Regions from separate parts of the Pseudovibrio sp. Ad46 genome, predicted to be linked through region 1. Evidence: predicted binding sites of a transcription regulator. Region 1 holds the regulator's gene; the other holds the start of a gene.
What was found. Region 1 encodes PhoB, which activates phosphate uptake and scavenging genes when phosphate is short. Its sites were predicted from a motif close to TGTCATNNANCTGTCAT; they were not measured.

Region 1 (15,723 bases):
CGCCTCCTATTGCATGCTCATGTTCATGGCACGCCTGCAACGGCAGGATATCGTGCAGGAAGAAGCGGCGTTGGATCTGGGAGCTTCCTCGTTCTTTGTGTTCCGCAAGATCACACTGCCATTCCTCATGCCGACCATTCTCACAGCTGCTGCAATCTCGTTCCTGCAGTCTATTGAGAACTACAACACCACCTTCTTTGCCATTGGCCCAAGCTGGACACTGGTTACGGAGATTGGGGCGCGCATGCGGTTTGGCATATCCCCTGTCATCAATGTCATCGGTGTTCTCTTTGTAGCAATTACGATAATTGCTGCTACAGTCTACGTGATGGCTCGCCGTAGGAAGGGACGCGGTTGAGTGTAATTGGGGGATGCGATGACATCAGGCGAAACGGGCGTCTTGGAGCAATTTTCACTATGCAAGGCAGAGGTGCTTCTGCCTGCATCAACTCAAAGCGCCTATGCGTGCTTTCTGGAGAAAATCGACGCCTGGTGGCCCGCAGAGTACAGGTTCGCACCTGAGGGTGTACTCGGCATCGAGCCACTGGTGAGCGGTTCGTGCTTTGAAGATGTGGAAGACGGCAGACGCCTGCATTGGGGCACCATTCAGGAGCTGGAGGAGGGCAGCAAGATTGTCCTTGCCTGGCAGATCTCTCCAAAGCGCCTGCTGATTGAAGACCCGCAAAAAGCTGGCATCGTCACAATTCAGTTTTCAGATGTTGAGGGTGGAACGCAGCTCAAACTGGTGCATAGTCATTTCGAGCGCTACGGAGACGGCTGGCGGGAATACCTGCGTGCCATGAACTCCAGCGCTGGATGGGCCTACTGCCTGAACAAGCTGAAAACTGCCATCGTGAAACTCTAAGGCGTATCATCGAGAAGTGGACGCTGGATTTCAGATTAAGAGACGCATTTAGGAGCCTTCATGAAGCTCAAATTTCGTTGCCTGCCAGAACTTCACGGACATATTCCTGAGCCGGTAGAAGCAAAGGCATCACTGCCTGACTGGTTGAAAGACATCCCTTCAACGGCTGAAAGTGAGTTGCTGGGCAACGAACAGGTGCGCACGCTCAAACACTGCCCACCAATCATCGATGGTTTTTCAACGGGCATCCTCTTCAAGCTGCCCTGTGATGTGACGATGAAAGGCGGCGAGTTCTCATGGCACTGGCCAAAGCCAGTCTCGCCTAAGGCACAACAAACCCGATCACCCATCGGCCTGCATGTGCCAGAGCAGGCAACCGGTGCTCCGCTGGGCACGAATCCGGGTGATTTTATCATCAAGCTTAACAACTTCTGGAGCATTGAGGCCCCTGAAGGCATCTCACTGCTCTTCACCCATCCGCTTAATCGCGAAGAGTTGCCGTTCAGAACACTGGCAGGTGTGGTGGATTGTGACCGCTTCAAAGGCGGCTTCGTTCATTTTCCAGTGCTTTGGAAAGACCCGAAGTTCGAAGGCACGCTAAAAGCAGGCACCCCGATCGCGCAAGCTTTCCCATTCAAGCGAGAGGCGTTGGAGCTGGATTGCGCTCCGATGGATGAAGCCGAATTCGAAACCCATCTGGACACACAAGGCAAATTACAGGCAGAACTGGGCCACTACCGCAAATCTGTCCGTGCCAAACGGACTGTCGAGGCTTAAGAGGCCAGTCAACGACCGTCTTATGGAAGCATGGCTTTCGAGTTCAATGGCACGCGCCCGAAGGATCCTTGGCTCATAATTTTCAGCAATTCAGGACGCACAGGCGGATTGTTGGTAAACAACCGGCGCAACATGTTGATGCCTTCATCATTGCCCTGCATTTGCATGGCTTCTGCTGCACCAAGAATATTCTCAGCATCATTCTCCAGCTCGGCCCGCTTTTGGAAGGCTTGCAGGGCGAGATCCGGAACCTCCATGTGCAAGGCGATGCGAGCAAGGTTCAGCAAACCATCGCTGTCATCAGGGTAGGCGGCGGTGAATTCGGCAAAGTCATTGAGCGCTGAGGCAAAATCCTCCATGTCCAGACAAGCCGCAGCCCGTTCAAACATCGCGCCTTTGTGTTGTGGGTTGAGGTCCAGTGTCTTCTCGAAATTCTCAAGAGCCTGCACATTGTTGCCCGCACGGCGGCGCACAAGGCCAAGGTTGTACCAAAGGCTCGGGTTGGTCTCATCCTCCTCCAGCATGAGAAGAATGTACTTTTCCGCTACCGCCCAATCCTCCTGTGCAATCGCAGCTTCCAGCTTTTCGAGAATCTCTTCCATCGTTCGCCCTTCGTTACACCCCACAAAAGCGGTCCAATCATAGAAGCCGAACACCGCTCGCAAGACCTATTTAAAGACGCAGGCCATTTAAATACAATTACCAAAGGTAAGAGGGGGAGGACACTGCACTTCAATTGAGCACTACAGCGTATCTCCGAAAAGTGGAAACCGGTTTTCGGATAAAGATACGCAAAAACAAAGACTAAAGCAGTTCAGGTGTTTTAACTTAAATGCGAACTGCTTTAGACGCCAAACATGATGGTTGCATGACGTCTGCACTGGCGCAAATGAAGGTTTGCCGATTAATTATTATTCCTCAGCTTCTCTTCTGCTTGATTTGTTAAACCTGCTAAATATATAACCGCAGCAACTCGTCGATACGATCTCAGCGGATAAACATTGTTTGCCCTTGGGCGCAGGCCCTCTAAGATCCTTGGTTTCGCTACGTCTTTGACAATCTCCAGTTGGGAAAACTGAAGAAATGAGGTGCCGCCGTCGCGAGAATGTCATGCTGGCCCTGTTAAATTCTCGGCCAGTCTTGAAAGAAAAACAACGTAAACGCACAGCGGCGTTTAGAGAGTGGCACGTATGTCCCTGGATACCGACAAGGAAGAAAAGCAGGCCAATCAGGAGCCGTTGAGATTAGGTCTCAACCGGCGTGCGGTTTATCGCAAACCCGTTGATGTGCGCTGGATCCTTCTGGCATCTGCCGGCATTTTTGCTCTTTTCTCCATTGCCTTCGACGTACCCGTCTGGGCCTCGTTCTTCGCATACGCCCTCATTTTTGTTCTGGTCATCGGCGGCGGTATGAAAAGCCGCACCAAGGTCAAAGCACCAAGCGGTGTCAGCCGCAAGGAAGCCAGCGAGATCGTCGACCGCGGCATGAAGTCCGCCGTCAATGCTCTGCCGGACCCATGCTTTGTCGTCGATTATCGTGGCACCACCCAATACGTGAACCTCGCCGCACAGCGCCGCTTCGGCACCATTGCAGTTGGCGATCCTCTATCCTTCCGTATCCGCGCACCATCGCTGCTGGAAGCGCTGGACCGTGTCTCCAACGGCGGCTCCACAGAGGTCATCGACTGGACCGAGAAAGTACCGATGGAACTCTGGCTGGAAGCGCACATCGCCCCGCTCTGGTCCGTCTCCAGCGGAAACCTCGCCGTCCCACGCGGACGCCCGGGTCTCATTCTCGTTGTCATTCGCGACCTGACCGAAGCCCGTCGTCTTGAACGGATGCGGGCTGACTTTGTCGCCAACGCCTCCCACGAGCTGCGCACCCCGCTGGCATCACTGACAGGCTTCATTGAAACTCTGCAGGGCCCAGCCAAGGGCGACCCGAAGGCACAGGACCAGTTCCTCGGTATTATGCTGGATCAGGCAGAGCGCATGCGCCGCCTCATTGACGATCTTCTGTCTCTGTCCCGCATTGAGATGAAGGTGCACGTTCAGCCGGAAACCCTCGTGGATCTCAGCCTGATCATGCGCCACTCCGTGGAAACATTGCTCCCGGTTGCGAAAGAATCGGGTGTTGAGGTGAATGTGAATGTGCCTGAGGAGCCTGCCGAGATTCGCGGTGAGAAAGACGAACTCGTACAGGTCTTCAGCAATCTCATCGAAAACGCGCTGAAATACGGTTCCAGCGGGGGCCGAGTCGATGTCACATGCCGTCTGGACCCTGATTCTACTGAGACACCACATTGGATTGCAGAGGTCCGCGACTTCGGTCCGGGCATTGATCCTGAGCACCTGCCGCGGTTAACCGAGCGTTTCTATCGGGTTGACGTTGTCACCTCCCGTCAGATGAAGGGAACAGGTCTTGGTCTGGCCATCGTAAAACACATTCTGACAAGGCACAGAGCTCGCCTGGAAATTGAGAGCAAACCAGATGAAGGCGCTTGCTTCCGTGTGTTCATACCCGGCGCTGTTATTTATGACGAAAATGAACTCGATTAAAATAATATAACAAAATCAAACGCTTGTAATGTCATAAAACTGATACGCAACGTTCATATAACCATCACAGCCAAACGCTAGGTTACAGCCAGCTCGCAGCCGGGGCGCTGTGAGGTGAACGTAGTTAAACAGTTTTTTAAAACCAAGACTCCCAGGAGACTTCAGGTGAAAATCAAGGCATTCGCAAGCGTTGCAGCGCTCGCTCTCGCAGGTACCATTGCTGCTGGTTCCGCACAGGCTCGTGACCAGATCCAGATCGTTGGTTCTTCCACTGTTTTCCCATTTGCGACAGCAGTTGCTGAGCAGTTTGGTCAGAAGACAAACTTCAAAACACCAGTTGTTGAATCCACTGGTTCAGGCGGCGGCATCAAGCTCTTCTGTGAAGGCGTTGGCGAAAACACTCCTGACATCACCAATGCTTCCCGCCGCATGAAAGGCAAGGAGCTGGTTAAGTGTAATGAGGCTGGCGTAACTCCAGTAGAAGTTACCGTTGGTTTCGACGGCATCGTTCTTGCGAACTCCAAGGCTGGCACTCAGCTGGACCTGACACTGGCTCAGATCTTCCTCGCTCTTGCGAAAGAAGTTCCGGTCGACGGCAAACTGGTTGCAAACCCATACCAGACTTGGTCCGACATCGATCCTTCCCTTCCTAACTCGAAGATCGAAGTGCTTGGCCCTCCACCAACATCCGGTACCCGTGATGCATTTGCCGAGTTGGCAATGCAGGGCGGCTGTAAAATGGTGCCAGGTGCTGCTGACCTCGGTCTGAAGAAAAAAGCGTGTCACGAAGTCCGTGAAGATGGCGCGTATATCGAAGCTGGTGAGAACGACAACCTGATCGTTCAGAAGCTTGATGCGAACCCGAATGCACTCGGCATCTTCGGTTTCTCCTTCCTTGATCAGAACGCTGACAAGATCCAGGGCGCAAACATCGCAGGCGTTGCACCAACATTTGATGCAATTGCTGCAGGCGACTACCCAGTGTCCCGCTCTTTGTACTTCTACATCAAGAAAGAGCACGTTGGCGTAATCCCAGGTATCGCTGAATACCTCGGTGAGTTCACCAATGAAGACACTTGGGGTGACGAAGGTTACCTGGCTGACAAAGGTCTGATCCCGATGCCAGCAGCTGACCGTGCAGCAGTTTCCAAATCTGCATCAGCGCTGACACCACTTGCATTCTAATTGCAAACGCTAAGAGGGCGGTCAGCATGTCCAGCTGACCGCTTTCCTGCATCCTCCAAAAATTAAAGCCAGATAAGGCGAAACAACAAATGTTCTGGACTTACGCTGCCCTTCTTCTACTGGTCTTCGTAACCGCGAATGTCTACGGGCGTTTCCGGGCGATGCAGGTTGCTGGTCATCAGCTCTCTGCACTGCATTCCCGTCCAAGCTACCATGGTGGATACCTGGCCATTCTGGCCGCTCTTCCAGCATTTGTCCTTTTGATTGCATGGGCAGTCGTTGAGCCGCGCTTGCTTGATACAATGGTGATCAGCGCAAAGGCCGAGATTGTCGAAGGGCTGTCCAAAGCAGAACTTCAGGCATTTCTGCGGGACGCACGCGCCATCGCATTTGGCGGCATCGTGGCCTTCTCTGATGCCGGCAAAGAGCAGGCGGCAGAAGTGTTCAGCTCGCTCGCACAAACATCATTCATTCTTAAAACAACGCTGATCATCGCCCTGGTTGCTGGTGGTCTGTGGTACGGCAATCGCACCATCACACCGACAATGCGAGCCCGTCATTTTGTAGAGCGCACCGTCATGGGATTGCTGATCCTGTGCTCCGCTGTCGCGATCTTCACCACCATCGGCATCATTCTCTCGCTTATCTTCGAAAGCTTGATGTTCTTCCGCCAGATCCCAATTCTGGATTTCGTCTTCGGCACTCACTGGAGCCCGCAAAGCGCCTTTGAAGGGGCAGGGGCCGAGCACGGCGAAGCCAATACTGAAATCTTCGGTGCAATCCCGCTTCTGGTTGGCACCATGCTGATCACAGCAATTGCTATTTTCGTAGCCGCGCCCGTTGGTCTGCTCTCAGCAATTTACCTCTCCGATTATGCAAGCACGCCAGTGCGTGCCATTGCAAAGCCGGTTCTTGAAATTCTGGCTGGCATTCCAACCGTGGTCTACGGCTTCTTCGCGGCGCTGACTGTGGCACCCTTTATCCGTGGCTGGGGCGAAAGCATCGGCCTGTCAGTCAGTTCAGAATCTGCGCTGGCAGCTGGCCTTGTCATGGGCATTATGATCATTCCGTTCGTCTCCTCCCTTTCTGACGATGTGATCAACGCGGTGCCGCAGTCACTGCGCGATGGCTCTGCCGGTCTTGGTGCCACCAAGTCGGAAACAATCCGCCGGGTTGTTCTGCCAGCCGCTCTTCCGGGCATCGTGTCCGCTCTGATCCTCGCCATCTCCCGCGCCATTGGTGAAACCATGATCGTGGTGATGGCTGCAGGGCTTGCCGCAAACATAACGGCAAACCCGCTGGAGGCTGTAACAACCGTGACCGTGCAAATCGTCACCTTGCTGGTCGGTGACCAGGAATTCGACAGCGCGAAAACACTCGCTGCATTTGCACTTGGTCTTCTCCTCTTCTGCATCACACTTGCTCTGAACATCTTCGCTCTGCGCGTCGTGAAGAAATATAGGGAACAGTATGATTGATATCGCTCAGGACATTGCCGGTTCTGCCATTGGCGGGCGTGTCAAAGGCATTCCTTCCGGCGTCCATACGACAGACGAAGCTCGCAAGCGCCTGAAAAAGCGCTACAGCATGGAAGCGCGCTTCAAGGCTTACGGCATGGGTGCCATCGCACTGGCCGCAACATTTCTGGTTCTGTTGCTCTTCACAATTGTCGGCTCAGGCTTGCCTGCCTTCACTTACAACTACGTAAGTGTACCGCTCAATCTGAGCGCAGAAAAGGTCGATCCTGCCAATCCGGCGGGCGCAAGCTACAACAAGATCATTCGCGACGGACTGAAGGCTGAATTGCCATTCGCTTCTGACCGGAAAAACCGCCGTGTGCTCTATTCTCTGGTGTCCTCCGGTGCCAATGTCACGCTGCAAAAGCAAGCAATAGCCGATCCATCCATGCTGGGTGAGACTGGCCCGGTTGCGATCCCGCTCTCTGATTTTGCCGATCTTTATGTCAAGGGCCTGATCACAAAGAAAACCGAGATCGCCACCTCAAGCGCAGCAACAGTTTCCGGCACGGACGGTCAGGTGACCATCAGTGCGCAGAAGCCTGAGTTTGAGCAGATCCTTGCGGCGTTGAAGACCTATTATGATCGTGAAATCGAACTGCTGACAGGCAAGATCGAAGCGCGTGGCCGATCAGAAATCAGCGTGAAAACCAAGATCGCAGGCTTGGAGACCCGCTTGGCCAATGAGAAAGATCCTCTTGTTGCACAGCGCCTGACCTCTGAGGTCGAAGGTAACAAAGCTGCTCTGGTCAAGATCATGAGCGCTCTGGAGAAACAAAAAGCTGAGCTGGTTACTCTGCATGGCCATCTTGCCAACATTGGCACGGGCGGCACACTCAACGCCAACATGCCAAGCTTCTTCGTAGAGGTGAACGGCGGAACCATTAAAGCAGAAAAGGTAACACCGACCAGCGTCACCGGAACAGCCTTTATTCCGCTGTCTACGGATGCTGCCGTGCCTGCTGGCCAGTGGGGCATTGAAGAGCTGGAAACGCCAGAATCTTTCCGCAAATTCTCAGATAAAGAGATCGCCTACACCGACTATCTGGTCTCCAAAGGCACAGTTGCAAACGAGTGGAACTCTATCTTCTTCAAGTCCGGCGCAAGCCGTGAACCGGAGATGGCAGGCATTTGGGGCGCAGCCGTTGGTTCCTTCTGGACCATGCTCGTCACACTGTCCCTCTCGTTCCCAATTGGTGTGTCCGCTGCAATCTATCTGGAAGAGTTCGCACCAAAGAACCGCTGGACACATCTGATTGAGGTGAACATCAACAACTTGGCTGCCGTGCCGTCCATTGTGTTTGGTTTGCTTGGTCTGGCGGTGTTCCTCAACGTCTTCGGTCTGCCGAGATCGGCGCCGGTCGTCGGCGGTATGGTGCTGGCGCTCATGACCCTGCCAACCATCATCATCGCCTCCCGTGCAGCGCTTCAGGCCGTGCCACCAAGCATCCGCGAAGCCGCACTCGGCGTCGGGGCGTCCCGCTTGCAGGCTGTGTTCCATCATGTGCTGCCACTGGCAATGCCGGGCATCCTGACCGGAACCATCATCGGCATGGCGCAGGCCCTGGGTGAGACCGCACCACTTCTCATGATCGGTATGGTGGCCTTCATTGTAGACATCCCGGCAAGTCCGGTTGATCCCTCTACTGTGCTGCCCGTGCAGATCTTCATGTGGGCAGACTTCCCGGAGCCTGCCTTCCAGCAGAAAACCTCTGCCGCGATCATGGTGCTGCTCGGCTTCCTGATCTCGATGAATGCAATCGCAATCGTCCTTCGTAAACGTTTTGAGCGCCGCTGGTGATTTGAAAGGCAAGATCATGGCATTGGAAATGACCACAGACACCGAGAGTGCAATGGATACAACAATGAGCGCCCCTCCAGCCGTTTCAGCTGAAGGCGAAACACTCAAGATGCGTGGCCGCGATGTAAAAGTGTTTTACGGCGACAAGCAGGCCCTTCATGGTGTTGATCTGGATGTCCGCAAAAATCAGGTGACCGCGCTGATCGGCCCGTCCGGTTGCGGCAAGTCCACCTTCCTGCGCTGCCTGAACCGCATGAACGACACCATCGATATCTGTCGCGTGCAAGGAGACATTCTCCTGGACAATGACGATGTCTACGACCCGCGCATTGATGTGGTGGAACTGCGGGCCCGTGTTGGCATGGTGTTCCAGAAGCCCAACCCGTTCCCGAAATCAATCTTCGAGAACGTGGCCTACGGCCCACGCATCCACGGTCTGGCACAAGGCAAGTCAGATCTGGAAGATATCGTCGCAAGTTCCCTGCAGCGTGCAGGTTTGTTTGAAGAAGTGAAAGACCGTCTGGACGAGCCAGGCACAGGCCTTTCCGGTGGTCAGCAGCAGCGCTTGTGCATCGCGCGCGCAATCGCTGTGTCTCCGGAAGTGATCCTGATGGATGAGCCATGTTCTGCGCTCGACCCGATTGCCACCGCGAAAGTGGAAGAGCTGATGGACGAACTGCGCCAGAACTACACCATCGTCATCGTAACCCATTCCATGCAGCAGGCCGCACGTGTATCCCAGCGCACCGCGTTCTTCCATCTGGGTAATCTGGTGGAAGAGGGGCTGACCAACGACATCTTCACCAACCCAAAAGACCAGCGCACGCAGGATTACATCACAGGCCGTTTTGGTTAAAAATAAAAGAGCGATACTCTAAGGAGATATCCGATGAAAGATCATATTGTCTCTTCCTTCAATGAAGAGCTGAAAGAACTGGCTGGACGTGTCGTTGAAATGGGCGGACTGGCAGAAACCCTTGTTCACGACGCTGTCACCGCACTGCTGAGACAGGACCGCGAACTGGCAACCCGCACCATCGCCGCCGATCAGCGACTGGACAACATGCAGGCCGAGCTGGAAGAGCTGTGCATCTCCGTGATCGCACGCCGCCAGCCAATGGCAAGCGATTTGCGCGACATCATCGCCGCCATGCGCATCTCCAACGACCTGGAGCGCGTTGGCGACATGGCCAAGAACATCGGCAAGCGAACACTGGCGATTGAATCTGAGTTCAACAACAAGCAGCTCGCTGTGGGTGTTGAGCACATGTCTGATCTGGCACTTGAACAGCTCAAAGCCGTTCTGGACGCCTACACCTCTGGTGACCTTGAAGTTGTCCAGCGCGTACATGTTCGCGATGACGAAGTGGATGCGCTTTACACCAGCCTGTTCCGTCAGCTGCTCACCTACATGATGGAAGACCCGCGCTCCATCACCATGTGCGCACACCTGTTGTTCTGCGCAAAGAATATTGAGCGCATCGGTGATCATGCAACCAATATCGCAGAAAACATCTACTACATGATCTCCGGAAGCCACCTTCCAACAGATCGTCCAAAGACGGACGAACTGGCGCAGAGTACAACCGTGTAGACCGAATTCACTTATAACGAGCAGAACACACGCAATTGCTTTATAAGAGAAGGTGCAAAGAGAGCACTTTAATATGCCTAAGATACTGATTGTAGAAGACGAAGAACCGTTAAGCCTGCTGCTGCGCTATAACCTTGAAGCAGAGGGCTACACTGTTGACGTGTGCGCAAGAGGAGATGAGGCGGAAGTCCTGCTGCAGGAAAGCCAGCCGGACCTCCTGCTGCTGGACTGGATGCTTCCGGGCCTCTCTGGCATCGAGCTCTGCCGTCGTTTGCGGGCACGCTCAGAAACCGAGCGCATGCCGATTATCATGCTCACAGCGCGCGGCGAAGAATCCGAGCGCATCCGCGGTCTGGCAACCGGGGCCGACGATTACGTCGTCAAACCGTTCTCCGTTCCGGAACTTATGGCCCGTGTTCGTGCGATCTTCCGCCGTGCATTGCCAGAAGTTGTTTCCACAATGCTTAAGTCTGGCGACATCGAGCTCGACCGCGAAACCCACCGCGTGCGCAGAACAGGCCGCGAAATACACCTCGGCCCCACAGAATACCGCCTGCTGGAGTTCCTCATGAGCGCACCGGGCCGCGTTTACTCCCGTGAACAGCTGTTGGACGGTGTCTGGGGCCATGATGTTTACGTAGATGAGCGCACCGTGGACGTCCACGTAGGCCGCCTGCGCAAAGCCATCAACAAAGGACGCATGAAAGACCCGATCCGCACCGTTCGCGGTGCCGGATACGCTTTCAACGACCAGTTCGCTGTTGGGTAATTGATCTCTGCTATATGCGCATTGTGAAACTGCATCTCCCTTCCAGAGGTGCAGACCAAAAACAATGCGGATAACAAATGATAATCAAGACGGTTGATCGAGCGACCGCTCATATCTACGACAATCTCTGTCAGGCCTATGAGGCAGAGTTCTCACCTCTCACACACAAACATCCAAATGCGGATGGAGTGTTTGCCAAAGACACGCTCCTTGAAGGCAACATCACCGGCTATCTGGCTTTAAATGATGATATCCCCGCCGGGTTAGCTGCAATCAAGCGGCAAGATCATCACGACTTTGAAGTCTGCGAGTTTTACGTGGTGCCAGTGTTCCGCAGACATAAACTGGGACAGCGTTTTGCCGCTGCGTTGTTTGATCAAATGCCCGGTCACTGGCAGATCAAGCAGATTGAAGGCGCTGATCAGGCCATTGCCTTTTGGCGTTCCGTTATCAACACCTACACCTCAGGTCAGTTTTTGGAAGAAAACTATACGGACCCATATTGGGGTGCCGTCACCCGCCAAACCTTTAAAACACACTAGTTCTCAGGCCAGAGCGACAAGCGCCAGATCAGAACGGCAGCCAAACAGCAAAAAGCCGGGCTTTAGACCCGGCTCAATACGTTGCTTTTTCAGCTCAGATTAGCTTGCGCGGCGGTTGCGGCGGTCGCTGACGGGCTGATAGGCAATGCTGCGGTGATGCGCACAATAAGGTGTGCCTGCATCTGACTGGCGCCCACAGAAATAGAAGTCGTCAGAACTCGGATCACCAATCGGCCACTTACAGGTGCGCTCATTCAAAGTCAGGATGGAGGCGCGCTCTGAAACCGGAATAAAGAGATCGGAGGTTGGGACTGGAGAAATTTCTGGTTGTATAGCTTCAATCGGTTCAACTTTAAGGGCGTTGGCACCGGCTATCGTTGGTTGAATTTGTCGAGGACTTGGAGAAGGCGCAACAGCTGCAATCGCTTCAGCCACTGTTGGTTTGGTTGAGGTGACGACCCTTGCCGCTGGGGCAGGTGCCTTTCTCGTTTTGGTTGCACCACCTCCCGATTTGGCGCGACCTGAAAGACCAAGGCGATGAACCTTACCAATCACCGCATTACGGGTCACATTGCCAAGTTCCCCCGCGATTTGACTGGCGCTTAACCCGTCTGCCCAAAGTTTGGTTAGTAACTCTACACGTTCTGCTGTCCAGCTCATTAAAGGGCCCCGTCTTCCTTCAGTGGCGCGCAAAACAGCATTCGCTCAGTTCGGACGCATCCGAAAGTGCCGCTTACCTGAGCGTGTGTGCTTGCAGCGTTCAGTAACTACGAGATGGTGTATAACTCTTGTCACACAGTACTATATGGGCGTTGATGCGAGCAATAACCTCAAAGAATTGAGGTGGGGAAGACTCTGGTTTTCCCCAGAATTGCCGTACTACTACTTACCTATAACAGCCTTCTTGTGGTGGGAGAAGATTATCAATCTAAAGAATAGGAGCTGTTTGTTAAACCAAGTTCCACCGCATTCTTTCCAACACAAAGTAAGAGCTGATAGCGTTACCCCGTTGATATTTAATACATATATTTACCACTGAAAAACAACTAGTAAAAAACACTAGTAAACTACAAATTGCATAACACAAGAACTAAGCGCACTCCTCTCTCATATGCCGTAGTACACGCTAGAGGTGTATTGAATAAACCTTAAGAACCGTGGAAAAAAACTGGTCATAGAGCATGGGATTTAATCTCTACTCTATCCTCTAAAAATGCCACAATGCATGCTTCTTCCGGTAGTAGCCTGTTTAAGCTGCACCAGAGGGAGAGACACAAGGCTGGCAGCCAATTCCTGAACGGGAGTAAGGTATTGCTGGCAATACGTGTTATTGACTGCCCTGAGGGAACCCGGTTTATATGTCGCTTCTCTTAGTTTCAAAACGCCACACGGCGTTTTTTTGTTTTTGTAGCAACCAGGACTTTTGAGCATATCGAGAAAGCTCAATCCATGAGGAGTAAGAAATGACGACTTCGTCGCTAATGCAGACTTATGCACGCTCAGACCTCGCGTTCGAGCGTGGGGAAGGTGTCTGGCTGATTGCGGCTGATGGTCGACGATACATGGATTGTGCCTCGGGTATTGCCGTCTCCGGCTTGGGTCATGCACACCCAAAGCTCGTTGAGGCGCTGAAGTCTCAGGCTGAAAAGCTGTGGCACGTCACCAATCTCTATACAATTCCAGAGGGTGAGAAGCTTGCAAAGCTGCTGACAGACAACACCTTTGCTGATGTTGTGTTCTTCACCAACTCCGGGACGGAAGCAACCGAAGGGGCCATGAAGGCCGCACGGCGCTATCACTTTGCCAAGGGCAACCCGGAAAAGAACCGCATCATCACCTTTGAAAATGCGTTCCACGGCAGAACCATGGCAGCGCTCGCCGCTGGTGGCCAGCAAAAGTACCTCGAAGGCTTCGGCCCTGCGCCAGAAGGGTTCGATCAGGTGCCCGCTGGTGATCTGGACGCGGTTAAAAAGATGGTTGGACCGGAAACTGCTGCCATCATGCTGGAGCCGGTTCAGGGTGAAGGTGGTATCCGCACCATGGACCCGGCCTTCCTGAAAGGTCTGCGCCAGATCTGTGATGAGAATGACTTGTTGCTGATCTACGATGAGATCCAGACAGGCGTTGGCAGAACCGGCAAACTCTTTGCCCATGAGTGGGCAGGCGTTGCACCGGATCTGATGGCGATTGCAAAAGGCATCGGTGGCGGCTTCCCAATGGGGGCGTTCCTCGCAACCAATGAAGCGGCCAGCGGCATGGTTCCGGGCGTTCACGGCACCACATTCGGCGGCAACCCGCTGGCGATGGCTGTTGGGAATGCTGTCCTGGAAACGGTTCTGGAACCGGGTTTTCTGGAAGCTGTGCAGGAAAAAGGCTTGCAGCTGAAGCAGAAGCTGGCCTGCGCTGTTGATCAGCACAGTGATGTGTTTGAGCTGGTGCGTGGTGAAGGCCTGATGCTTGGCTTGAAGTGCAAAGTGCCGAACACGCAAGTTCTGGCACACATGCGCAACAACGGCCTGCTGCCAGTTGGTGCCGGAGACAACGTGCTCCGTATTATGCCGCCAATGATCATTACCGCTGAAGAAATTGACATGCTCGTCCAAAAAATCGAAGCCGCTGCTGCGGATGTGGAAACCGAGCTGAAAACTGCCGAGACTGCCAAATGACCACTATGACAAAACCACAGCACTTTCTCGATATCAGTGATTTTTCCGGTGATGACCTTCGCCAGATTATGCAAGTCTCTAATCAGATCAAAGCCACCCGCAATGGTGTTCATCGCGGGCAGGGGCCGTTGGCAGGCAAAGTGCTCGCCATGGTCTTTGAGCAGCCTTCCACCAGAACCCGCATCTCCTTTGATGTTGGCATGCGGGAACTTGGCGGCGAAACCCTGATGCTGACAGGCGCAGAGATGCAGCTTGGCCGCGGCGAGTCTATTCCAGATACCGCTCGCGTATTGTCCCGCTTCGTGGACATGATCATGATCCGTATGCTGGACCATGATGCTGTGAGAGAACTGGCAGAGTACGCTACCGTGCCGGTCATCAACGGCCTGACTAAGGTTTCGCATCCTTGTCAGATCATGGCCGACATCATGACATTCGAAGAACACCGCGGAAGCATTAAGGGTAAAACCGTTTCCTGGGTGGGCGATAGCAACAACGTTCTTTACTCTTGGATCGAAGCGGCAGCAAAGTTTGACTTCAAAATTAACGTCGCCGCACCAAATGAACTGACAGTACCTCTTGAATGGATCGAAAAGGCCTATACATCCGGTGCTGAACTCGTCGTGACAGATGACCCGTTTGCTGCTGTGAAAAACAGTGATTGTGTTATCACCGATTGCTGGGTGTCCATGGGAGATGACGAAGCACAAACGCGTCATAACCTGCTGGCTCCTTATCAGGTCAATGAACGCCTGATGAGCGAAGCCAACGATTCATCTTTGTTTATGCACTGCCTGCCTGCGCATCGTGGGGAAGAAGTGACAAATGAGGTAATCGACGGCCCGCATTCTGTGGTATTCGACGAGGCAGAAAACCGACTCCACGCCCAAAAAGGCATTATGGCGTGGTGCATGGGTGCTTTGCCTGAAGGATAAAGCATATCGCTGAAAAGTGGTTTTCCGGTTTTCAGACAAAGATATGTGCAAGGATAAAAGAATAAGATGACAAATACACCTGCTCAACCGACCGCCGCTGGCGTTGACGCTGTTGTTCCTTTTGCTGTTGAAGCATTGGACGTTCGCGGTCGGGTTATCAATATGGGGCCGGTGCTGAACTCTATGCTGGCGCGGCACAAGTACCCTGCGCCAGTCAACAAGCTGCTGTCAGAGGCAATTGTCCTGACAGCCATGCTTGGCAGTACCCTCAAATTCGAAGGTCGCCTGACCTTGCAAGCCCAGACCGACGGTGCAGTCTCCACGCTCGTTGTTGATTTCAACGCGCCTGACGGGCTTCGTGCTATGGCGCAGTTCAGCGAAGACAAAGTCGCCGAAGTTGCAGCCAAAGATGGTTTCAAACCGGACCACCTGCTCGGCAAAGGCCATCTGGCCTTCACCATTGATCAGGGAGCGCACACCAGTCGCTACCAGGGTATCGTGGTCCTGAACGGAA
Region 2 (15,723 bases), on a different contig from region 1:
TTTTGAAGCTGGCTTAGGCTTTAAATTCAATGACGTATTGTTGGAAAATGATAGCCTTCGCTTCAAAGTAACGGCCTTTTACAACAACATCGACAACTACCTCTATTCCTCTCGCGATCATGCAACGGGCAAGACAATCACAACTGCTATTGATGAGGCGCGGATCAAAGGCATCGAATTAGAAGCAGGTTATTCCTCTGACAGCTGGTACGGCAATCTGGGTGCTTCAGTTACACGGGGTGACAACCTTTCTGATGATGAATATCTGGATAGCGTAGCGGCAGATAATCTTTTCCTTTCAGTAGGATATAAGATTACTGACTATAATCTGGATGTTTCCTGGCGCTCTGATTTATACGCAGAACAGGATCGCGTGAACGATGCTGACGATGCTTCGCCAGGTTATGCGCTGCACAGTGCGCGTTTAGCCTGGAAGCCTGAAGATGGGTTCCTTGCAGGCTCAGAAGTGCGCGCAAGCGTGACCAATATCTTCGATCAGAAACACACAGCGCATCTGAGTGAAACCGAAGGCAAAGGTCGGTCCTTCAAGCTTAGCTTGGCGAAAACGTTTTAAGCCTCTCTTCGGTGTGCTGCAAATGCAGTGTGTCTGGCAATGCTGGTGAGACAGGTTTGCCTGAATGGGGCTAGGCCTTCTGTGGCGGAAAGGCCGGGATCGGCGGGGAAGAAATTCTCCGCCGTTTTCTTTTGTAACTCAATTAAGTTGGATCAGCCGTGCTCAATTTCCAGCATTTCACTCCATGTTTTTGGGGTGTCGCCGTTGAGCGGGTTCTTTGCAGAGCGTTTGTACTTGATGGTTTCAAAGTGCATGCTCAGTGTGTCTGCCAGCAACAAGCGCCCAACCAGACCTTCACCAAACCCAACGATTTCTTTGATCACCTCAAGTGCCTGCAGTGTACCAACCAGGCCTGTCAAAGCACCCAGAACGCCTGCCTCTGTGCAGGTCGGGATGGAGCCAGCCTCAGGGCGTTTGGGGAACAGGCAGCGATAAGTTGGGTTGATGTAATTGCCCTCATCATCGCGCTCAAATGGTTTCAGTAGCGTAACAGAGCCGTCAAACTGGCCCACAGCAGCCGTAACCAAAGGACGGCCAGCATAAAAGCACGCATCCGAAACGAGGTAACGGGTGGCAAAGTTATCAGAGCCATCAACCACGATATGGTAATCGTTGATCAACGCCATGGCATTTTGCCCACTAATGCGTGTCGGATGCGGAACAACGCGCACATTCGGGTTCAGCCGAGCAATCGCCTCCGCTGCACTGGCAACCTTAGGCTCGCCAAGCTTCTCCGTGTCATGGATGATCTGACGCTGAAGGTTAGACAGCGAAACAACGTCATCATCAACAATACCAATGGTGCCAACGCCAGCCGCCGCCAGGTATTGCAGAACCGGTGCGCCCAGTCCTCCAGCGCCGATTACCAGAACGCGCGCAGCTTTAAGTTTCTGTTGCCCAGGACCACCGACATCTCGCAGGACGATGTGGCGGGCATAACGTTCCAGTTCAGAAGCTGTAAGGGAAAGCAATTGGGACTCCAGTAGTTTAACCGAGCATACGGCTCACCAGTCGGGCTGTGTAATCCACCATGGGAATGACACGCGCATAATTGAGACGAGTCGGCCCGATAACACCAAGAACGCCCACAACGCGCTGTTCACTATCGCGGTATGGAGACACGATCAAGGAAGAACCGGAAAGCGAGAACAGCTTGTTTTCTGACCCGATAAAAATACGTACGCCTTCGCCGCCCTTTGCAAGATCAAGCAGGCGGATCAGTTCACTCTTGTTTTCCAAATCATCAAATAGCAGGCGAATACGCTCCAGATCTTCCTTCGCACCCACGTTTTCCAGCAGGTTGGAGCGTCCACGCACGATCAGTGTTCCGAGATCATTCTTGTCTCCACCCCAAACAGCAACACCCGCATCGACTACTTTGGATGTGAGCGTATCCAGCTCAGCCTGAAATTCGTTTCGCTGCCGAACAAGTTCAGATTGTGCATCGGCTAGCGTGCGGTTTCTGATGATGGAGTTGAGGTAGTTCGAGGCTTCAGTCAGCGCAGATGGAGGCAAGCCAGCAGGTAGATCGACAACACGGTTTTCAACGGAGCCATCTTCACTCACCAGCACGACAAGCGCTTTTAGCGGCTCAATCTGCACAAACTCGATATGGCGAAGGGTGGTGTCTGTCTTGTTGGAAAGAACAACCCCCGCCCCGCGGCTCAGGCCAGATAGCATCTGACTGGCTTCTGTCAGGACCTGCTCCGGTGTTTTCTCACCACCTTTAGCCTTCACCTGAACAGCAATTTGCTCACGCTCTTCTTTGGTCAGGTCGCCAACTTCCAAAAAACCGTCCACGAACAGACGAAGACCGGACTGCGTCGGCAAGCGTCCAGCACTGGTGTGCGGAGAGTAGAGCAGCCCATGGTGCTCTAGATCTGCCATTACGTTGCGAATAGAGGCCGGAGACAGAGGCTGCGAAAGCCCACGTGCAAGGTTGCGAGACCCCAACGGTTCGCCGGTATCAAGGTAGTTCTCAACAATGCGCCGGAAGACCTCACGGGAACGTTCATCAAGATCCTCAAGAGGGACAGAAGGAGGAACGCTCGTCACGGTATCGGTACTCCACATCAACAGCAGGTTTGGGCCAAAGCCTGTATTCAATCCCTAACACAGGACAATTGAACAGCCAAAACTCATTTTTAGCAGAAAATAGCCTCTCAAACCAAAACCAGCCTTTGCGCTAACGGCAATCCGCAGCTAAAAGATCCGCAATACCATTTGTGAATTTGTAGCTATTAAGCAACCCGAGGGAGCTTGCCTTGAACCGTCCATCCAAACGTACACCAGAAGAAATGCGTCCAGTCAGCCTGGAGCGCGGTGTTGCAAAACATGCCGAAGGCTCCTGCCTGATCAAATTCGGCGATACCCATGTTCTGTGTACCGCAAGTTTGGAAGAGCGTGTTCCGCCGTGGCTCCGTGGTCAGAACCGTGGCTGGGTAACTGCAGAATACGGCATGCTGCCACGCGCAACTCATGACCGTATGCGCCGTGAATCCTCCGCAGGTAAGCAGTCTGGCCGTACTCAGGAAATCCAGCGTCTCATCGGCCGCTCTCTGCGTGCTGTTGTTGATCTGGGTGCACTGGGCGAGCGTCAGATCTCCGTTGACTGTGATGTCATTCAGGCAGACGGCGGCACCCGTACAGCATCCATCACCGGCGCATGGGTCGCTCTGCACGACTGTCTGAAATGGATGGAAGCGCGCGACATGGTCAAAACCGATAAGGTTCTCAAAGACCACATCGCAGCGATCTCCTGCGGTATCTACGAAGGTACTCCGGTTGCTGATCTGGACTATATCGAAGATTCCTCTGCTGACACTGACGCAAACTTCGTCATGACTGGCAAAGGCGGCATCGTTGAAATTCAGGGTACTGCTGAAGGTGAGCCATTCTCCGAAGAAGAACTCGGCCAGCTCATGGGTCTTGCAAAACAGTCCATTTCCAAACTGGTTGAGCTGCAAAAGCTGACGGTGCTCTGATGCAGGCAGACACAACAGAAAACCGCCGCCTGGAACCTGGCAAGCTCGTGCTTGCCAGTCACAACAAGGGCAAGCTGCGCGAAATTCAGGACATGCTGGCAACGCATGGCTTTGAAGTTCTCTCTGCTGGTGATCTGGATCTGCCAGAGCCAGTGGAAGATGGCGACACGTTTGAAGCAAACGCTGCAATCAAAGCACTTGCTGCGGCAACAGCCACTGGCCTGCCTGCCCTTGCAGATGACAGCGGTTTTTGTGTAAACGGCCTCAACGGTGATCCGGGCATCTACTCCGCACGTTGGGCTGGGCCAGGTAAAGACTTCGGCGTGGCCATGCAGGCCGTGCAGGACAAGTTGACCGAAACGAACGCTACAGACCGGACCGCTTACTTCGTTGCTGTGCTGTGCATGGCATGGCCGGATGGGCACACTCAGTTCTACCGTGGTGAAATCCATGGCGACCTGGCATGGCCTCCGCGCGGTCTGGAAGGCTTCGGCTACGATCCAATGTTCGTTCCGGAGGGTTTTGATAGAACCTTCGGTGAGATGGACAAGCAAGAAAAACACAAAACAAAAGAAGACGAAGCGCTGTCTCATCGCGCCCGTGCCTTTGTTAAGTTTCAAAAAGAGTGCTTGCCGGCGTAATACGCGTTCCCGAAAAGTGGCTTCCAGTTTTCGGATAAGAACTCGTGCAAATGAGCTGGCAAACGCAAAGGAAAAAGAATGACTGTGTCACCGGTTGGCGGCTTTGGGATTTACGTGCATTGGCCTTTTTGTTTGGCAAAATGCCCATATTGCGACTTTAACTCCCACGTGCGCCACCAGCCGGTTTCGCAGGAGCATTACGCCAAAGCTCTGGCAACAGAGCTGGCACGTTATGCGCAGATGGTGCCGGGTCGCACAGTTGACTCCGTCTTCTTCGGCGGCGGCACGCCATCTTTGATGGAGCCGAAAACCGTTGAGACAATCCTCAATGAAGTTGCGCGCCTCTGGCATCTGCCGTCCACCGCTGAAATATCCATGGAAGCCAACCCAACCAGCGTGGAAGCAACCCGCTTTGCAGGCTACAGATCTGCAGGCGTAAACCGCCTCTCCGTTGGTATTCAGGCGTTGGATGACAAAGAGCTGAAGATCCTTGGTCGCCAGCACTCTGTTTCGGAGGCGATTCGAGCTGTTGAAATTGCGCGCAAAACTTTCCCGCGCATCTCGTTTGATCTTATCTACGCCCGCCCCAATCAGACCTTGAAGGTATGGGAGCAAGAGCTCAACCGTGCTATCGATCTGGCCGCTGATCACCTCTCCATGTATCAGCTCACCATTGAAAGCGGCACCATGTTCCAGCGCTTGTATGCAGCTGGAAAGCTGGAGATGCTGGACCCTGATCTAGCCGCAGACATGTTTGACCTGACACAGGAGGTCACCGCAGCACGCGGTTTGCCGGCCTATGAGGTCTCAAACCATGCGGCGCCTGACGCTCAGTGCCAGCACAACCTCATTTACTGGCGTTATGGTGATTACGTCGGTGTTGGACCTGGTGCACACGGCCGATTGACGCTGGAAGATGGCACCAAGCTGGCAACCTCGACTGAAAAACATCCGGAAACATGGCTAGGTTTGGTTGAAAGTCAGGGCCACGGCTCTATCTCTGAAGACATACTTGGTCATGGCGAGCAGGGTGACGAGTTGTTGTTGATGGGTATGCGATTGCATGAAGGCATTGACGTACCACGTTATGAACAGCTCTCTGGCCGTCAGTTCAATCCGCAGAGATTGTTAAATCTGCAGGAAAACGGCATGGTAGAATGGGTGAGCAACACTCGCCTGCGTGCAACGCAAGCAGGCTTTCCCCTACTGGATGCCGTAATTGCTGAGCTGGCTTCCGATTAGCATTCCCAAATAAAATTCATTAGCGATTTCAACTTAGTGAAATAATTGCAGTCGAATTACTCGATTCGATTGGGGTATTAATTTACATATTGTGCAATGCAACATAATTGATTACACTGACATGTACCTCAGCGATGGTGAAGAACCTATTGATCTTCAATGCAAGTTAAGGTTGGTTTGAATTTCTCCATGAGTCTATGTTGCTGAAAAGGTATAGAGCTGTCTATACTTTTGCGGTGCAGCACTTCGGGCTAAAGTGTATTCGTGTTGCGGAAATCAAGAATTACATGAACAAGAGTTGGCTGAAGCGAACGTCTTGGGAGGAAACATTCTGTGCTGTTCTACCACTTGTATGAAATGAACCATGCAGCGATGTCCCCTGTCCGGGCTGCAGCAGACATGACAAGATTGTGCTTTCAAAACCCGCTCAATCCCATGTCACACACGCAGGTTGGTCGCACGGTTGCTGCATCCTGTGAGATGCTTGAGCGCGTAACCCGTCGTTATGGCAAGCCGGAGTTTGAGCTCGACACCACTGTCGTGGATGGCAAAGAAGTAGACATCACGGAAGAAATCATCTGGGCGAAACCATTTTGCGGCCTGTTGCACTTCAAGCGTGATTTACCTCAAAGCAGAAAAGACGATCCTAAAATTCTGATCGTCTCGCCCATGTCTGGCCATTACGCAACTCTTCTGCGTGGCACTGTTGAAGCCTTACTGCCAAATCTGGATGTTTACATCACGGACTGGGAAGACGCGCGACAGGTGCCTGTAGCTGATGGCCGTTTCGACCTGGACGATTACATCGAATACATCATGCAGATGCTGCATTATCTGGGACCAAATACGCACGTTCTGGCGGTTTGCCAGCCATCCGTTCCAGTTTATGCAGCCGTTGCCTTGATGGAAGAGAACGGAGACAAATGCGCTCCGGCGACTATGACGCTGATGGGTGGCCCAATTGACACCCGCGAAGCGCCAACCGCCGTGAATGATCTGGCCGTCGAAAAAGGTATCGACTGGTTCAAGCGCAATGTTGTCATGGAAGTTCCCTTCCCCCACAAAGGGTTCACGCGACAGGTTTATCCGGGCTTCCTCCAGCTTTCTGGCTTCATGAGCATGAATCTGGATCGGCATATGGTTGCCCACCGCGATTTCTTCCAGCATCTGATTGAGGGTGATGGTGACAGCGCTGAGAAGCACCGTGACTTCTATGATGAATATCTCGCTGTTATGGATCTGACCTCCGAATTCTATCTCCAGACCGTGGAAACCGTGTTCATCGAGCATTCGCTGCCAAAAGGCGAAATGATGCATCGTGGCAAGATGGTTGATCCGAAAAAGATCACCGGCACGGCGCTGTTTACCGTTGAAGGCGAAAACGACGACATTTCTGGTGTTGGCCAAACCCAAGCGGCTCAAAAACTGGCTGAAAACATCCCATCCAGGCGCCGGTTGCACTACATCCAGCCGGGTGTAGGCCACTACGGTGTGTTTAACGGTTCAAAGTATCGTTCTGAAATCGCGCCACGTATCGTCAAGTTCATTCAGGATAATCCAAGAAACGTGCGCGCGGAGCAAGTTTCCAAACGTGCAGCGAAAAAGACCCTGCGTGAAAACACCTCTGAGAAAATTGCGGGTGACCCACTACGCGAAATCCTGCTTGCTGAGCCAAAAGGTGCTGCAGATGACCTGCAGTTGATCAGCGGTGTTGGACCTAAACTAGAGCGGGCTTTGAACGGCGCAGGTATCTTCCACTACTGGCAAATTGCAAATCTGACAGAACATCAGGCCGCGGCGCTGGACGATCGTTTGGATATTCGCGGACGCATGGTTCGGGATAATTGGGTTGAGCAGGCACGCCGTCTCAATGAAACAGTGCATTCCAACTGAACGTAAGTGAAGATAACTCATCGTCTAATAAAATTTCATTCTATCTCTTGAAAGTAAAATAAAATCATCCCATCTCAAGCTTGTTGATTTGAGAAAGGGGTGATTTTAATGAATGTAAATGCAATAAAACCCTCCTGGAATCCTCTAAGTATTGCACTTATGGTTCTTGGATTCGTAATTTTCTGGCCTCTTGGCCTTGCTATGCTTGCCTACATCTTATGGGGCGACAACTTTAATGGCTGGAAGCGTGAAGCTAAATGCCAGTGGAATCGTAGCAACTTGAAAAATACGATGGACAATATGCAAAATGCGACCCGCAGCGGTAATGCTGCATTTGACGACTACCGTGAAAAAGAGCTGACCCGCTTGGAAGAAGAGCGCAGAAAGCTTGATAGCATGCGTCAGGAATTCGATGATTACATGAACGACCTGCGTCGGGCTAAAGATCAGGAAGAATTCGACCGCTTCATGAGAAACCGCCACAACCGTCCAGGCGAGCCATCTGCTGGTGAAGCAATCTAGTGGTTCTCAAAGGTTCATAACAAGCATCTGGTGCTCTGCTTTCGCAGGGCACCCTTTTGTGCGTTGAGGCTTACTCGCAAAGCAACACACGCGCTAAAGTAATTCGCACTGGTCGACTTTCAAATCGCCCCTTTCTCTGCAATAACGAGAGCGACCAGTGCAATTTTTGAGGTGATATGGGGTTCTTTGCGACAAAGGTTTTGCCGGAGTTTATTGAGGTGGATCTGGGGCATAAGCCTCTGCAAATCCGCCTGAAGCGTAACTCCAGAGCAAAGCGCTATATCCTCAGAATTCCCCCTGGAGACCCAACACCCGTCATCACTGTTCCTGCCCGTGGCAATTTGAAGACAGCCCAGGATTTCGCCAACCGGCAAGTCGAGTGGTTGAAGCAAAGACTGGGTTCTCGTCCGGATACCATCAAATTTGAAGAGGGTGCGCGCATCCCCATTAAAGGTGTCCTGCACACCTTGCGGTCTTCTGGCAAACTGCGTGGGCTTGCGAAGCTTGATCTCGAAGAAGAGACGGATGAACCGCTGTTGTTGCTGCCGGGCGAAACCCAAAGCTTTCATCGTAAAACCAAAGATTTTCTGCGCAAATCAGCCAAAGAAGCTCTTGAGGCACACGTACAACACTTCACAAAGAAGCTTGGACGCAACTATCATAGCATCACACTACGAGACACCAAGAGCCGTTGGGGATCCTGCTCGTATGATGGGAAACTATCGTTCTCCTGGCGCCTTGTGATGGCACCACCCGACATTCTGGAGTACGTAGCCGCTCACGAAGTTGCTCACTTGGTGAAACTGGATCATTCACCAGAGTTCTGGCGTGTTTGTGAGCAGTTAGCACCCCACACAAATCAAGCCCAACGCTGGCTCAAAGAGCACGGTTCTCAACTTCACCTTTTCGGACAGGAATAGCTAACCACCGCCAAACAACCTTCCAAGCAGGTCCAGAGGGCTTGTGCTGGTGTTGTTTTGCGGGCGCGGAGCTGTTGTTGCTTGAACAGCAGGCCTTGGTGGCTGAGGAGCTGCCACAAATGTTGGTTGACGACGCGTAGGCGCAGTGCCCGGTTTCAACAATGGTGATGTTTCGGCAAGATTAATCGGCACACCCGGCAGTCTGGCAATCGGGATACCCTGATGCTCTGTCTCCATCACCCATGCCCAGATTTCTGCTGGTAGTGTACCTCCACTCACCTTCTTCATCGGCTTGTTATTATCATTCCCAAGCCAAACCGCAGTGGTGAGTGAGTTTGTATAACCAATGAACCACGCATCTTTGTAGCCTTGCGTTGTACCGGTTTTGCCTCCCGCCGGTCGTCCAGCCAACAGCGCGCGTTTTCCTGTGCCTCCATAGACTGTTTGTGCCATCATAGTATTGATTTCACTCAGCTTATCTCCACGAACAACGCGTCCTGTACCATCACCGGAACGGCGATAAAGCACTTTGCCATGTTCATTTCGAATTTGCCGTACCACATGAGGAACGACACCATATCCGCCATTGGAGAAAGGCACATACGCAGCTGCAATTTCAAGCGGGGTGACCTCAGAAGTTCCAAGAGCGATGGACGGATTGGACTTCAGCGCGGATGTAATGCCCAGACGGCGCGCTGTACGCGCCACATTGGCCGGGCCAACCTCATGCGCCAACTTTGCTGCAACGGTGTTGATCGAAAATGCAAGCGCTTGTGTCAGTGTCACATCGCCGTAGTATCGCTTGGTGTAGTTCTTCGGCGTCCAACCCCTGTAGGTGACACGAGCATCCCTGCGGACAGTATTAGGGGTCATACCCCGTTCCAACGCAGCAAGATAAACAAACGGTTTGAAGGCAGATCCCGGCTGTCTGCGTGCATATACAGCGCGGTTGAACTGGCTTTTCCGATAATCAACACCACCAACCAGAGCACGGATTGCACCGCTGCGATTGAGCGTAACAACCGCGCCTTGAGTGACATTAAACTCTCGGCGAGACTCCGCAATTCGAGTGGTCAGCGCCGTTTCTGCCGCTTGCTGCATGTCCCAATCAATGGTGGTATCGACGATGATGTCCTCACCAATAGAGCCCACAAAGCCGGGTAGCAACTCCATCACATAATCAGCAACATAATTGCCACTGCTGCTGTTGTGGCTTGTAACCACGTGCGCTGGGTTGAATAATGCGTTCTTGGCGTCATCAGCGGTGATGAAGCCAGCCTTATGCATTGATGCGATCACCACCTGCGCACGACCCTCTGCAAGAGCGGCATTGCGTGTGGGGGCATACTTACTAGGTGCTTTCAGAAGTCCTGCAATGGTTGCCGCTTCAGCAAGGTTGATGAGATGAGCGGATTTACCAAAATAAACTCGCGACGCGGCATCAACACCATATGCCCCTGCGCCGAGATAGACCCGGTTAAGGTACATCTCCAGAATTTCGTCCTTGCTGTAATTCCACTCCAACCACAGTGCCATCACCACTTCTTGCATCTTACGTCGCATGGTGCGCTCAGGTTTTAGGAACAGGTTTTTCGCCAGCTGCTGTGTGAGTGTTGATCCGCCCTGCACAGTTCGCCCGCTGGTGTAGTTGACAAATGCAGCGCGGGCGAGACCGATTGGATCGATGCCGAAATGATATCTGAACCGCCTGTCTTCGATAGCCATCACAGCTTCAGGCAGATACGTAGGTAACTGCTCCAAACGGACGGCCTCTCCGCCGGTATCCCCACGATTGGCGATCAAAGTGCCGTTTGCTGAAACGATGCGCACGTTAGGTGGACGTTGCGGAACAGCCCACTCCGAAGCTGGTGGCAAATGCGCAGCGTAATAGGTGAGAATTCCGCCAACAACGACGATCCCCCAAATGCCAAGTACGACGCTCCAATACATGGAAAAGCGAAAGGACTTCCACAAGAACCGCCGAAACTTGCTTTGGCTCTTTGGCTTGCCAGAAGAGGTCGCTGCATCAAGAGCTGCCAGTGTCTGTTGACGTGCCTTGCGGCTAGGTTTTTTGGCAGGCTTCTTGACTGGCATTCCTTGCGCAGGTCTGGGACGCTGAGGAGCAGGTTTTCTGGCCTGTGCCGTTGGGTTTTGCGGTGAAGAGCGTTGCCCTGATGATGATTGCTTGCTTGGAGCGTTGGCTTTGCTCGGACGGCGAATATAATCTTCGACCTCGTCCGGACGCAATGCGACGCCTTGTAAGCGTGGGCGTTGAGGTTGTGCTGGGCGTTTTGAGCGCTGTCCTTCAGGATGTTGAGGCGGCCTGCCGGAAGGGCGTTGCCCGGGGCGCACTGGCCTCCGTTTTTTGCCATTTCCATTTTGGCCTGTCGCCATAACTTTAAAACACCCCAGTACCAATCACTCAAATTTTGGGCAAATATTGCCATGAAAGATTGAGCAAGCCTGAACAAACTCAGGCTGCTGACCGCTTGGGAGGGAGGTCGCAACCTGGATACAAAACACGAACGATTTTAGGGAAACACGCTTAATTGTGCGTTAAGCTATTGAGGTGAATTGCGCGCAGTTGGCCGGGAAATGCCACAAATATGCAGAGATGTTAGCGCTTCTACGCAAATAAAAAAGGGCGGAAACCCGCCCTCTCCATTTTGAAACATTGATAGCTTTGTGATCAGCTGGAATACCGGCTGGCATCTTGGCCATAGTAATTCACATAGCGTGAGTTCAGCTTGGACACTGGCATGATGATCAAAACATCAGTGGTGCCGAACTGGTGATCAACAACTGCTCCGTTACCGATATAGGCGCCAAGGCGTAAATATCCTTTAATCAGCGGTGGCAGAGAACGCAGCGCAGCGCGTTGATCCACCTGATCTTTCGCAATGCGGTTCATTTCTACATACTGGTCCGGCAGCGCTGATACGTGCCATTCTTCTGGTGCACTAGCAAAATGATGCAGGAAGGAAAGCTGCTCAGCAAGAAGATCAGGATCAGTACCTTCGATAGAGGCACAGCCAATCATTACATCTACATTGTGCGTCAGCACATAAGACCAGATGCCATGCCATAGCAATTCTACGGTCTTCTTGGTGCGATAAGGTTTCAAAACACAAGAACGACCGAGTTCCATGAAATTCAGATCACTGTGGCGATCCAGAATCCCTTGAATATCAAACTCACCTGCTGTGTAGAAACCGCCATTGAGCTGTGCAAGTTCCTGACGGAGCAATCGGTATGTGCCTACAATCTGCGGCTTGAGTTTGGAAAATGGTTTGTTGCGAACCTGACTGTTGTGATCAACGACCAATAGATGATCACAAATCTCGTCATAACTGTCGCGATCAAGACGCGATAACTGCGTTTGTGCATCTGCAATAGCGGACATCTCTTCGTAAAACACTTCGTAGCGTAAACGCTGAGATTGCTTGAGTTCTTTGGCTCCGTTGGAAAGACGAACCTCAAGTGGGCCGACCTTACCGAGGCTTTGTCCTGCCTCCGGCATTTTTCCAAGCATTGCCTGAGGGATCCACCGCGGCGCAGGTCGCCCTGACAACTTGCTCGGTGTAAACTTTTTTAGGACTTTCATCGGGGAGATATGTCCAGATCCAGCCATACTATTATTATCTCATATTGCTTAGGTGTTTATGAAACAATGCAATAATGAGAACGCCTTTCTGAATTTGCACCAATCGAGTCACCCATGTCAATTTTGGGTAGTCAATCTGTGATATAAGCCCATTTTAGGACAGTTGAGTGACATAACACCAACATTTACCCGCGTAACGACGCTCACATCTGCTAAACAATGCTGCGGTCGCGGTTAATCTGAGTATAACAACCGCCTCGTGATATTGAACAGGCTAAATATACCGAGCTATCCCTTAGCATAGCGTTTTAAAACAGCTTCGAGATCCTGCTTTTTTAGGGGTTTGCTTAAAAAACCGTCTGCTCCAGCATTAAGAGCCTCTTCTTTTGCATCTGGCATAACATCTGCTGAAACAACATAAATTGGCACTTTCGATGCAGATTTTTCTTCCCGGCCTCTAATTTTTGAGATGGCTTCAAGTCCATCCAGACCGGGCATGTGCAGATCCATGAGCACAATATCAAACGAGCCGCTGGCACAGAGCGAAACAGCCTTATGCCCATCCTCAGCAAGCGAGGATGTGTGGCCCAATTTGTCCAGTAGTGCCTGAACCAGCGTCCAGTTAATTGGATTGTCTTCGGCCACTAACACATTGAGATTTGTACTCTGGCCTTGTGGTGTAGATGCCACCTCTTCTTCTGCTATATCTTTGTCTACCTCGTCAGTCTGCAGTGAGCTGGGTGAGAGCACCCGAAGCAGTGAGCTGCGACGAACAGGACGGGTCAAGTAACCGGAGAACTCTCCAGTTTTGATGTCGGCAATTCGAGCTCGTTCCTGAGGTTTAATGAGGACAAAGATCTCCGGCGCACTCTCAGATTGCCGCCCATAGAAATTGCGAATGCGTTCTACATATTCTTCACCGACAAGCAAACGGTCAAATTGTATCGTAGGAGACAAACCTTCTAGTTCATCTGCTGCCAGAACCTTGGTGTGATTGTAACCGCTTGTGCTCAGCGTTTTATAGACGAGGTCGGCCTCAATCTGATTGCTGGTTATGATCGCGATACGATCATTATGTTCTTTTACAAAGTCCTCTGAAATCTCATCAACTGGCATCTCAAGAAGGAAAGTGGAGCCACAACCCAGCTGGCTTTGAACGGTGAGCGAACTTCCCATAAGTTCCGCGAGTCGTTTGGAAATTGCCAGGCCCAGGCCTGCTCCATCGAACTTGCGGTCTCGCCCATATTCACCCTGTTCAAATTCCCGGAAGATGCGAGCTGCTGTGACGTCATCCATGCCGGGGCCAGTATCTTGAACAGCGAACTCCAGCAAGTGGTGGCCTGTAGTATCCGTAGTGACTTGCAGGACTAAAGAAACACCGCCTTCTTCTGTAAATTTGATCGCGTTTCCAACTAGATTGTATAGGATTTGCTGCAACCGTGCCGGGTCACTCTGGATGGTATCTGGTACGGCTGGATTGATAAATGAACCAATCTGTAGCCCCTTTGCATGGGCTTTGGGAGAGAGCAGCTCCACAACGCGTTCCACTAACGGAGCAAGTTCAACATTGCCAGTCTCCAACTCCAGCTTTCCTGCTTCGATCTTGGAGTAATCAAGTACCTCATCAATGAGCATCAAAAGTGTGGAGCCTGAAGTTCTGATCGCATTAATGTAATTTTGCTGCTCTGCAGTGGTTGTCGTGTCATCCAACAAATCTGCCATGCCCAAGACACCGTTTAAAGGCGTGCGAATTTCGTGACTGACCATCGCGAGGAAGCGAGATTTTGCCTCGCTGGCATTTGCAGCATGATCGCGATCTTCCCGCAGTTTTTGCTCTGCTTGTCGCCTATCTGTGACATCCGTCAGGATCCACTGAATGATAGGAGCTCCACCGCTGCCATCACGAATGCTCAGGCGCAGGAGTGAATACCAGCGGGTGCCATGTTTTGTGCGCAAAGCAACGTCTTCGGTAGTCCCAGCAGCCCCTTCCTCAAGATCAGGAGTAAAGTCATCGGCATAAGGCAGATGAATAGCTCCTCCGATCTCAACTCCAAACCCAGCTGGAAAATTGCGTTTACCTGCATCATTGACTGACAGCACCACCCCATTGCTATCACAACGGATCACAATAGCGCCCAGCGCATCCAGAATGGAACGATGCCGATCATCCGCTTCACGTAATTGCCAGTCAGTATCGCTAGCTAATTCAGATGGGTCTTCAAGTTGCTCCACTTCACTCTGGATTTGAGCTGTCTTCCAACTTTGGGCGATAACATCACTTGCTGGAAACCGGCGAAACAAGACAGCGCCAGCCCCAAATGCAAGCAATACAACATAGAAACCTTGCAAGGATTGCCAATCGGTCAGCAGCAGCGCAATCAGCAAGCATATAACGCCCACAAAAATGGAGAGGCTCTTTAGAACAAAGGAGGATTTCTCGGTGATTTCGCTTTGCTTAATCAGAGACACGCGAGCCTGAGTAACAACATGGGTGCTCTCCTCAGTTTTCAGTCTCCGTTTCAACACAGCTTTTGCTCCACCCGAACTATTTCGGTAAATCAGTAAAATTCAATTGGTAGGATATACCAGATTATGCTGCGGCCAAATAGGCTGAAGAGCGTTTGAAGCTCAGGGCCTCGGCCAGGTGAATACGCTGAACGGACTCTGACCCGTCCATATCTGCGATTGTCCGTGATAGTTTCAAAACACGATGGTAGCCACGTGCAGAAAGACCAAATTGTATGGAGGCCTGTTCAATTAATTCCTTACTGCCTTGATCCAATGCAACAATTTGCTCGATAGTCCGCGCACTGGCATGTGCATTGACAGTGATATCTAACCCAAGAGAGGCATAGCGAGCTTGCTGTATTGCACGAGCGCGCCCTACACGTTGAGCAACCACCTGCGAACTCTCAGAAGTGCGCGGGCTGATCAGGTCTCTTGCAGAAACCGCGGGAACATGAAGTTGCAAATCCATCCGGTCCACGAAAGGCCCAGACACTCGCGACTGGTAAGAACTGGCGCATTTATCGCCTCGCCTGCAAGTATGTCCCGGTTCTCCTGCATATCCGCAACGACAAGGGTTCATCGCAGCAACCACTTGCACTATGGATGGATAGCTCACCCGATAATTGGCGCGAACAATCGTCGCCACACCGTTCTCAATAGGCTGCCTCAAGCTGTCCAGAACGGAGCTATCGAACTCTGGCAGTTCATCCAAAAAAAGCACACCATTGTGAGCCATGGACACTTCGCCAGGTCTGGCCTTTATGCCTCCGCCAACCAGTGAAGCCATGGATGCGGAGTGATGTGGTGCCCGGAAGGGGCGTTGATTGCTCAAAGC

Region 2: a site for PhoB is predicted at 12,537-12,553, ahead of PsAD46_RS01820 (GNAT family N-acyltransferase). Genes of this name have one in related genera too.

The regions. Positions count from the first base shown of each region.
Region 1 covers NZ_LMCG01000040.1:355,753-371,475, forward strand. Annotated here, with positions in the region: gene PsAD46_RS08595 (ABC transporter permease) at 1-358, shown strand, start outside; gene PsAD46_RS08600 (SRPBCC family protein) at 377-865, shown strand; gene PsAD46_RS08605 (hypothetical protein) at 926-1,642, shown strand; gene PsAD46_RS08610 (tetratricopeptide repeat protein) at 1,663-2,244, opposite strand; gene PsAD46_RS08615 (ATP-binding protein) at 2,833-4,200, shown strand; gene PsAD46_RS08620 (PstS family phosphate ABC transporter substrate-binding protein) at 4,366-5,385, shown strand; gene pstC (phosphate ABC transporter permease subunit PstC) at 5,475-6,863, shown strand; gene pstA (phosphate ABC transporter permease PstA) at 6,856-8,703, shown strand; gene pstB (phosphate ABC transporter ATP-binding protein PstB) at 8,756-9,559, shown strand; gene phoU (phosphate signaling complex protein PhoU) at 9,593-10,297, shown strand; gene phoB (phosphate regulon transcriptional regulator PhoB) at 10,371-11,066, shown strand; gene PsAD46_RS08650 (GNAT family N-acetyltransferase) at 11,144-11,608, shown strand; gene PsAD46_RS08655 (GcrA family cell cycle regulator) at 11,708-12,268, opposite strand; gene PsAD46_RS08660 (aspartate aminotransferase family protein) at 13,072-14,274, shown strand; gene argF (ornithine carbamoyltransferase) at 14,271-15,209, shown strand; gene PsAD46_RS08670 (Hsp33 family molecular chaperone) at 15,276-15,723, shown strand, end outside.
Region 2 covers NZ_LMCG01000005.1:38,962-54,684, forward strand. Annotated here, with positions in the region: gene PsAD46_RS01765 (TonB-dependent receptor) at 1-574, shown strand, start outside; gene PsAD46_RS01770 (molybdopterin-synthase adenylyltransferase MoeB) at 727-1,545, opposite strand; gene hrcA (heat-inducible transcriptional repressor HrcA) at 1,562-2,647, opposite strand; gene rph (ribonuclease PH) at 2,839-3,558, shown strand; gene rdgB (RdgB/HAM1 family non-canonical purine NTP pyrophosphatase) at 3,558-4,199, shown strand; gene hemW (radical SAM family heme chaperone HemW) at 4,278-5,441, shown strand; gene phaZ (polyhydroxyalkanoate depolymerase) at 5,775-7,334, shown strand; gene PsAD46_RS01800 (DUF2852 domain-containing protein) at 7,443-7,856, shown strand; gene PsAD46_RS01805 (SprT family zinc-dependent metalloprotease) at 8,033-8,776, shown strand; gene PsAD46_RS01810 (PBP1A family penicillin-binding protein) at 8,777-11,170, opposite strand; gene PsAD46_RS01820 (GNAT family N-acyltransferase) at 11,466-12,308, opposite strand; gene PsAD46_RS01825 (PAS domain-containing hybrid sensor histidine kinase/response regulator) at 12,669-14,906, opposite strand; gene PsAD46_RS01830 (YifB family Mg chelatase-like AAA ATPase) at 14,971-15,723, opposite strand, start outside.